Regions from separate parts of the Streptomyces sp. PH9007 genome, predicted to be linked through region 1. Evidence: predicted binding sites of a transcription regulator. Region 1 holds the regulator's gene; the other holds the start of a gene.
What was found. The regulator HrcA, encoded in region 1, represses chaperone genes, less so after heat shock. The targets are predictions, from matches to a motif close to TTNGCACTCNGNNNNNCNGAGTGCNAA.

Region 1 (3,630 bases):
GGGACTTCGCGCCCCGCTCGCCCTTCCACTGCGTGATGCAGCGGGCGGCGGCCCAGGGCACGATCGCGTCCACGCCCGTCTCGGTCATGGTCTCCACGGCCACCTCGCCGCGGTCGCCCTTCGGCAGGGCCTGCACCACCGTGATCCGGGGGGCGGCCGGCGGCTCGGAGCGGACCGCGTCCACCGTCACCACCAGCCGGTCCTTGCCCTCGACGGCGGCGACCGTGCCGGCGGCGCCGGTGCCCGCGCCGTCGGTGAGGACGACCTCCTCGCCCACCCGCAGCCGCCGCACCGACACCGCGTGCCGGCCCTCGGCGCCGTCCAGGGTCAGCGAGGAGCCCGCCCGGGCCCCCGCCAGCGGTCCGTCCGTCACAAAGACCGGAGCCGTCATCGTTCTTCCGTAACGCCTTTCCTAGGTGCGGCCGTTGAAGGCGTCCTTCAGCCGCGAGAAAAGCCCCTGCTGCCCCGGCTGAAACTGACCGAGCGGCCGCTCCTCACCCCGGAGCTTCGCCAGCCGCCGCAGCAGCTCCTCCTGCTCGGGGTCGAGCTTCGACGGAGTCTGCACCTCGACATGGACCACCAGATCACCGCGCCCGTTGCTGCGCAGATGCGTCACACCCCGGCCGTGCAGCGGGATCGACTGGCCGGACTGCGTCCCGGGCCGGATGTCGACCTCCTCCGTGCCGTCCAGCGTCTCCAGCGGCACCTTGGTGCCGAGCGACGCCGCCGTCATCGGGATGGTGACCGTGCAGTGCAGATCGTCACCGCGCCGCTGGAAGACCGGATGCGCGCTCTCGCGGATCTCCACGTACAGGTCGCCGGCCGGTCCGCCACCGGGGCCGACCTCGCCCTCGCCCGCCAGCTGGATGCGGGTGCCGTTGTCGACACCGGCCGGGATCTTCACCGTGAGCGTGCGCCGCGACCGTACCCGGCCGTCGCCCGCGCACTCGGGGCACGGGGTCGGGACGACCGTGCCGAAGCCCTGGCACTGCGGGCACGGCCGCGAGGTCATGACCTGCCCCAGGAAGGAACGGGTGACCTGCGAGACCTCGCCCCGGCCCCGGCACATGTCACACGTCTGCGCGGAGGTACCGGGCGCGGCGCCCTCACCGTTGCACGTGTTGCACACGGTGGCGGTGTCGACCTGGATTTCCTTGGTCGTGCCGAAGGCCGCCTCCTTGAGGTCGATCTCCAGCCGGATCATGGCGTCCTGGCCGCGCCGGGTGCGCGACTTCGGGCCGCGCTGCTGCGCGGTGCCGAAGAAGGCGTCCATGATGTCCGAGAAGTTCCCGAACCCGGCCGCCCCGCCGAATCCAGCGGCGCCCGCCCCGCCGCCGGGACCCATCGGGTCCCCGCCGAGGTCGTACATCTGTTTCTTCTGCGGGTCGGAGAGCACCTCGTAGGCGGTGTTGATCTCCTTGAACCGCTCCTGGGTCTTGGGGTCCGGATTCACATCCGGGTGCAGCTCCCTCGCCAGTCTGCGGAAGGCCTTCTTGATCTCGTCCTGTGAGGCATCACGCTGCACGCCCAGGATCGCGTAGTAGTCCGTCGCCACCTAATTCTCCGCGAGGATCTGTCCGACGTACCGTGCCACTGCGCGCACCGCTCCCATCGTTCCGGGGTAGTCCATGCGGGTCGGTCCGACCACGCCGAGTTTCGCGACCGCCTCGTTACCGGAACCGTAGCCGACCGCCACGACCGATGTGGAGGTCAGCCCCTCATGAGCGTTCTCATGCCCGATGCGCACGGTCATACCCGTGTCCTTGGCCTCGCCGAGCAGCCGGAGCAGCACCACGTGCTCCTCCAGCGCCTCCAGCACCGGCCGGATCGTCAGCGGGAAGTCCTGGCCGAACCGGGTCAGATTGGCGGTGCCGCCGATGACCAGCCGTTCCTCGGTCTCCTCGACCAGGGTTTCCAGCAGGGTGGACAGCACCGTGGACACCGTGCCCCGGTCCTCGTTGTCGAAGGACTCGGGCAGGTCCTGCACCAGCCGGGGCACCTCGGCGAAGCGCTCCCCCACGATCCGGCTGTTCAGCCGGGCCCGCAGATCGGCCAGCGAGGTCTCCCCGAACGGCGCGGGGCAGTCCACCATGCGCTGCTCGACCCGCCCGGTGTCGGTGATCAGCACCAGCATCACCCGGGCCGGGGCCAGCGAGAGCAGTTCGACGTGCCGCACCGTGGAGCGGCTCAGCGAGGGGTACTGCACCACGGCGACCTGCCGGGTGAGCGTGGCCAGCAGCCGCACCGTACGGCCCACGACGTCGTCGAGGTCGACGGCGCCCTCCAGGAAGCTGGAGATGGCGCGCCGCTCGGCGGTGGTCAGCGGCTTGACGTCGGCGAGCTTGTCGACGAACAGCCGGTAGCCCTTGTCGGTGGGCACCCGTCCTGCGCTGGTGTGGGGCTGGGCGATGTAGCCCTCCTCCTCCAGCGCCGCCATGTCGTTGCGCACCGTCGCCGGGGACACCTGGAGGTTGTGCCGCTCCGTCAGCGCCTTGGAACCCACCGGCTCCTCGGTGCCGACATAGTCCTGGACGATGGCCCGCAGCACTTCCAGTCTGCGTTCACTGAGCATGCAGCGACACCTCCCGTCCGGCCGCATTCCCGTCAGTACCGTCCTGGCACTCATCCACTCCGAGTGCCAATCCCTGGTCCAGTGTACGGCCGGGTAGCAAGGCCAGGGAAAGCGCGACCGCCCGACGGTATCGCGGGAGTAGCCCCGTAAGGCAGAGCATGCCCCGCTCCGTGACGTTAACTTCGCACTGTGGAGACCTCTTGGGAAGAGCTTGCCCCGGGCGTACTGCGGATCCGGCTGCCCGGCTGGGACGAGACGGTGGGCGCGATCGCGGGCGCGCGCGGGGTGCTGCTGGTGGACGCGGGCCCCTCCCCGGGCGCGGCGGCGGCGATCCGGGCGGAGCTGCGCGGCCTGCTGGGACTGCCGGTGCGCTGGGTGGTGCTGACCCATCCGCACTTCGATCACGTCCTCGGGGCGGGCGGTTACCCCGGGGCACGGGTGTACGGGGAGCTGGGCGATCCGGTGGAGCTGGCGGCGGACGCGGTACGGCACGGGATGCCGGAGGCGGAGGCGGCGAAGGGCGCGGCGGCGCTGGCGGGGGTACGGGCGCAGCCGGTGGAATCGCGGCTCTCGCTGTACCTGGGGGGCGGGCGCACCGTGTCGGTGGCGCGGCTGGGCCCCGCGCACACCCCCCACGACGTGGTGGTGAAGGTGGACGACATCGTCTTCTGCGGCGACCTGGTCGAGGAGTCGGGCGAGCCGCAGGCGGGGCCCGACGCGGACCCGGCCGCCTGGCCCGCCGCGCTGGACCGGCTGCTGGAGCTGGGCGGCCCGGAGGCCCGCTACGTCCCGGGGCACGGCGCGGTGGTGGACGCCGCGTTCGTACGCGCCCAGCGCGCCTTTCTCGCCGCACGCGCCGGGGCACAATGACGGCCATGCGCAGCAGAGAGTACGGCCCCGACCTGACCCCGCCGTGGAAGCGGTCCGCCCCGGTGCCCGAGGTGCCGGCCGAGCCCGGTCTCGTCGTGGAGGAGGCCGGCACCGGGTACTGCGGGGCGGTGATCCGCTGCGAGAAGACCGCGCAGGGCCCGACGGTGACGCTGGAGGACCGGTTCGGC
Region 2 (3,630 bases), 590 kb from region 1:
TCTCGCTCACTGCACTGTCCTTCTGGAATGTGATCCGCGTCGGACCCCGCACGGTGCACCACAATGGCATTCCGTGTCCAATCGGTTCGAACTACCATCGGGATACCGCCAGCTGTGCTCCGGACGCCGCGCCCGCCAGCTCGGCCGCTGTGGCGGGGGAGACCGACAAAATCAGCAGCGCGCCGCGCTCACCGGAGAACCCCGCCCCGCCGGCCTCCTGCTCGACCGGAACCTCGGTGACCTCCGCCCGGTGGGCGACCACCCGGGCCGGGTCCGTCGAACCGGGATCGGCGGCCAGGACGTCCACCTCATCGCCGGGCGCCAGCAGCCGCACCACCTGCGCGTCGGCGATCCGGACCGCCGCCGAGACCCGCTCGGCGGCCGGTAGCGCCTTCGCCGCGGCCGGCGGGCTCTCGCGGGCGTCGGCGACCGTCACCGTCACCGGTTCCCGCCCCGGGGCCCGCGCATCGCCGGGCAGAGCCATCGCCAGCACGGCCGCCGCCACCGCCAGGCCCGCCGCCCAGCCACGGGCCCGGCCCCGTACCAACTGCCGCAGCCCGAACCGCCGAACGCGCGGGCGCAGCGGAGCGAAGGCCGGCACCACGGGCCGGGCCGAGCCGGAGCCGTGGCCGGAGCCAGATCCGGAGGCCGGGACCGGAGAAGTCGGAGAAGGCGGAACTGCAGAAGTGGAGGAGGTGGGGGAATTGCGTGGGGGTGTTGCGGTCGCTGTCATGCGGCCACTGTGTCCTGCGGCGCGAGACCTCGCCGCAACCTGGGGATAACCCTGGGGTTGTGGATAACTCCGTCACCCACACGGGTGGGTCAGGGCAGCTCTATGCCCGGTTCCTGCCCCAGCAGGGCCGTCGCGCACCCGCAGTCGCGCTCACCCGTGACGGGCAGCGCCGCCACCGCGTCGAAGAGCACCTCGCGCAGCCGCCCGATGTTCTGGCCGAAGACCTCCAGCACCTCGGCGTGCGAGACGCCCTCCCCGCTCTCCGCACCCGCGTCCAGATCCGTGACCAGGGTCAGTGAGGTGTAGCAGAGCTCCAGTTCCCGGGCGAGCACCGCCTCCGGGTGGCCGGTCATGCCCACCACGGACCAGCCCTGCGCGGCGTGCCAGCGCGATTCGGCGCGGGTGGAGAAGCGGGGACCCTCGATCACGCACAGCGTGCCGCCGTCCACCGGCTCCCAGCCCCGCCCGCGGGCGGCGTCCAGCGCCACCCGGCGCCCGGTGGCGCAGTACGGGTCGGCGAACGTCAGGTGCACCACGTTCGGTACCTGGCCGTCCGCGCGCTGCTCGCCGTCGTAGTACGTCTGCGCCCGGCCCTTGGTGCGGTCCACCAGCTGGTCGGGCACCAGCAGCGTGCCGGGCCCGTACTCGGGGCGCAGCCCGCCCACCGCGCAAGGACCGAGGACCTGGCGCACCCCGAGGGAGCGCAGCGCCCACAGGTTCGCCCGGTAGTTGATCCGGTGCGGCGGCAGCCCGTGCTTGCGGCCGTGCCGCGGGAGGAACGCCACCCGGCGGCCGGCGATCTCGCCGAGGAAGAGGGAGTCGCTGGGCGCCCCGTACGGCGTCTCGACCGTGACTTCGGTCACATCGTCCAGGAAGGAGTAGAAACCCGACCCGCCGATGACGCCGATCTCCGCCTCGGCCGCGCTCATGCGGCGGAGGTGGAGCCGGCCGAGGACGAGGCCGGGGACGACGAGGACGCGGCGGGCGCCGGGGTGCTGCCGCCCGACGAGGACCCGGAGGACCCGGCGGAGGAGGCGTCGGAGCCCGACGTCTTCTCCGTCTTGGCGCCGCTGTCCGCCTTCTGGGCCGAGGACGCCGCCGGGCTGCTGCTCGACGAGCTGTTACGGCTGTCGTTGCGGTAGAAGCCGGAGCCCTTGAAGACAATGCCGACCGCCGAGAACACCTTCTTCAGCCGCCCCTGGCAGCTGGGGCACTCGGTGAGCGCGTCATCGGTGAACTTCTGCACCACTTCGAGGCCCTCTTGGCACGCGGTGCACTGATACTGATACGTCGGCACGTGATCCTCCTGGCACTCTTCTCCACCGAGTGCTAACGACGGTCCATCGTGCAACATTCCGGGTACGGAAGTCCACTGCCGACCCCCACCGGCCCCACAACGGCCACCGTCAGTGCCCCGCGCCGCGCCGTACTCCCGTGCTGCCGCGCCCGCCCAGCCAGCCCACCAGCCGCCCGCCCCGGCTCACCGCGAGCAGCCGCCGTTCCACCTCGTCCCGCACCGGCTCCGTCGCCACCACCAGCAGTTCGTCCCCCTCCCGCAGCACCGCCGACGGGGCCGGTACGAAGCCGGTGCCGCCCCGTACCACCAGCATCACCGCGGCCCCGGCGGGCAGCCGCAGCTCCGCGATCTCCACCCCGGCCATCTGGGACCGCGCCGGCACCGCGCACGTCAGCAGATGCCCGAAGCCGCCGAGCCGCTCCAGCGGCGTGGACTCGATGTCCAGCTCCACCCCTGCCCCCGCCTCGCCGCCCAGCCGCAGCCTGCGCGCCAGCGCGGGCAGCGTCGGCCCCTGCGCCAGGGTGAAGACCACCACCAGCACGAACACGATGTGGAAGATCCGGTCGCTGTCCGGCACCCCCGCCACCACCGGGATGATCGCCAGCACGATGGGGACGGCACCGCGCAGCCCCGCCCACGACAGCAGCACCTGTTCCCGCCACCGCCACCGCTGCCCGAACGGCGTCATGCACAGCGCCACCGACACCGGCCGCGCCACCAGCGTCAGTACCGCCCCGACCAGCACCGCCGGCCAGAAGTCCCGTAGCAGGTCGGACGGCTCCACCAGCAGTCCCAGCAGCACGAACAGGCCGATCTGCGCCAGCCACGCCAGCGCGTCCGCGAACCCGCGCGTCACCGGCCGGTGCGGCAGCCGCGCGTTGCCCAGCACCAGACCCGCCACATAGGTGGCCAGGAAGCCGCTGCCGCCCGCCAGCGCGCCCGCCGCGTACGCCAGCACCGTCAGCGCCACCACCGCGATCGGATAGAGGCCGGAGGCCGGCAGCGCCACTCGCCGCAGTGCCAGCTCACCCAGCCGCCCCACGGCCAGGCCCGCGCCGAGGCCGATCGCCAGCTGAAGCGCCATCAGGGGCACCAGGACGTACCAGGCGTGCCCGCCGCCCGCCCAGCCCCCGCTCCACAGGCCGCCCCCGCCCCCGCCCCCGTCCAGGTCGGAGAAGGCCACCACCAGCAGCACCACCGGCGCGTCGTTGAACCCCGACTCCGCCTCCAGCAGCCCGCTCAGCCGGCGCGGCAGCGGCACCCGGCGCAGGACGGAGAAGACCGCGGCGGCGTCCGTCGAGGACACCACGGCGCCCATCACCAGCGCGGACCGCCACTCCAGGCCCACCAGGTAGTGCGCGCCGGCGGCCGTGATGCCCACGCTCAGCGCGACCCCGGCGGTGGCCAGTACGGCGGCGGCTGGAACCGCGGGGCGGATGTCGCGCCAGCGGGTGGACAGGCCGCCCTCCGCCAGGATCACCACCAGCGCCGCGTACCCGAGCACCTGGGTGGTCTCCGGGTCGTGGAAGTCCAGGCCGAGGCCGTCCTGCCCCAGGACGACGCCGATGGCCAGATACAGCAGCAGGGACGGCAGCCCGCT

Region 2: a site for HrcA is predicted at 2,040-2,066, ahead of ACTFAP_RS10340 (FmdB family zinc ribbon protein). Genes of this name have one in related genera too.

Annotation. Positions count from the first base shown of each region.
Region 1 is NZ_CM187440.1:1,702,365-1,705,994, forward strand. Features, by position in the region: gene ACTFAP_RS07710 (16S rRNA (uracil(1498)-N(3))-methyltransferase) at 1-391, opposite strand, end outside; gene dnaJ (molecular chaperone DnaJ) at 413-1,555, opposite strand; gene hrcA (heat-inducible transcriptional repressor HrcA) at 1,556-2,572, opposite strand; gene ACTFAP_RS07725 (MBL fold metallo-hydrolase) at 2,762-3,442, shown strand; gene ACTFAP_RS07730 (DUF3097 domain-containing protein) at 3,448-3,630, shown strand, end outside.
Region 2 is NZ_CM187440.1:2,296,714-2,300,343, reverse strand. Features, by position in the region: gene mscL (large conductance mechanosensitive channel protein MscL) at 1-10, opposite strand, end outside; gene ACTFAP_RS10350 (hypothetical protein) at 92-604, opposite strand; gene ACTFAP_RS10345 (S-methyl-5'-thioadenosine phosphorylase) at 823-1,662, opposite strand; gene ACTFAP_RS10340 (FmdB family zinc ribbon protein) at 1,659-2,030, opposite strand; gene ACTFAP_RS10335 (potassium/proton antiporter) at 2,140-3,630, opposite strand, start outside.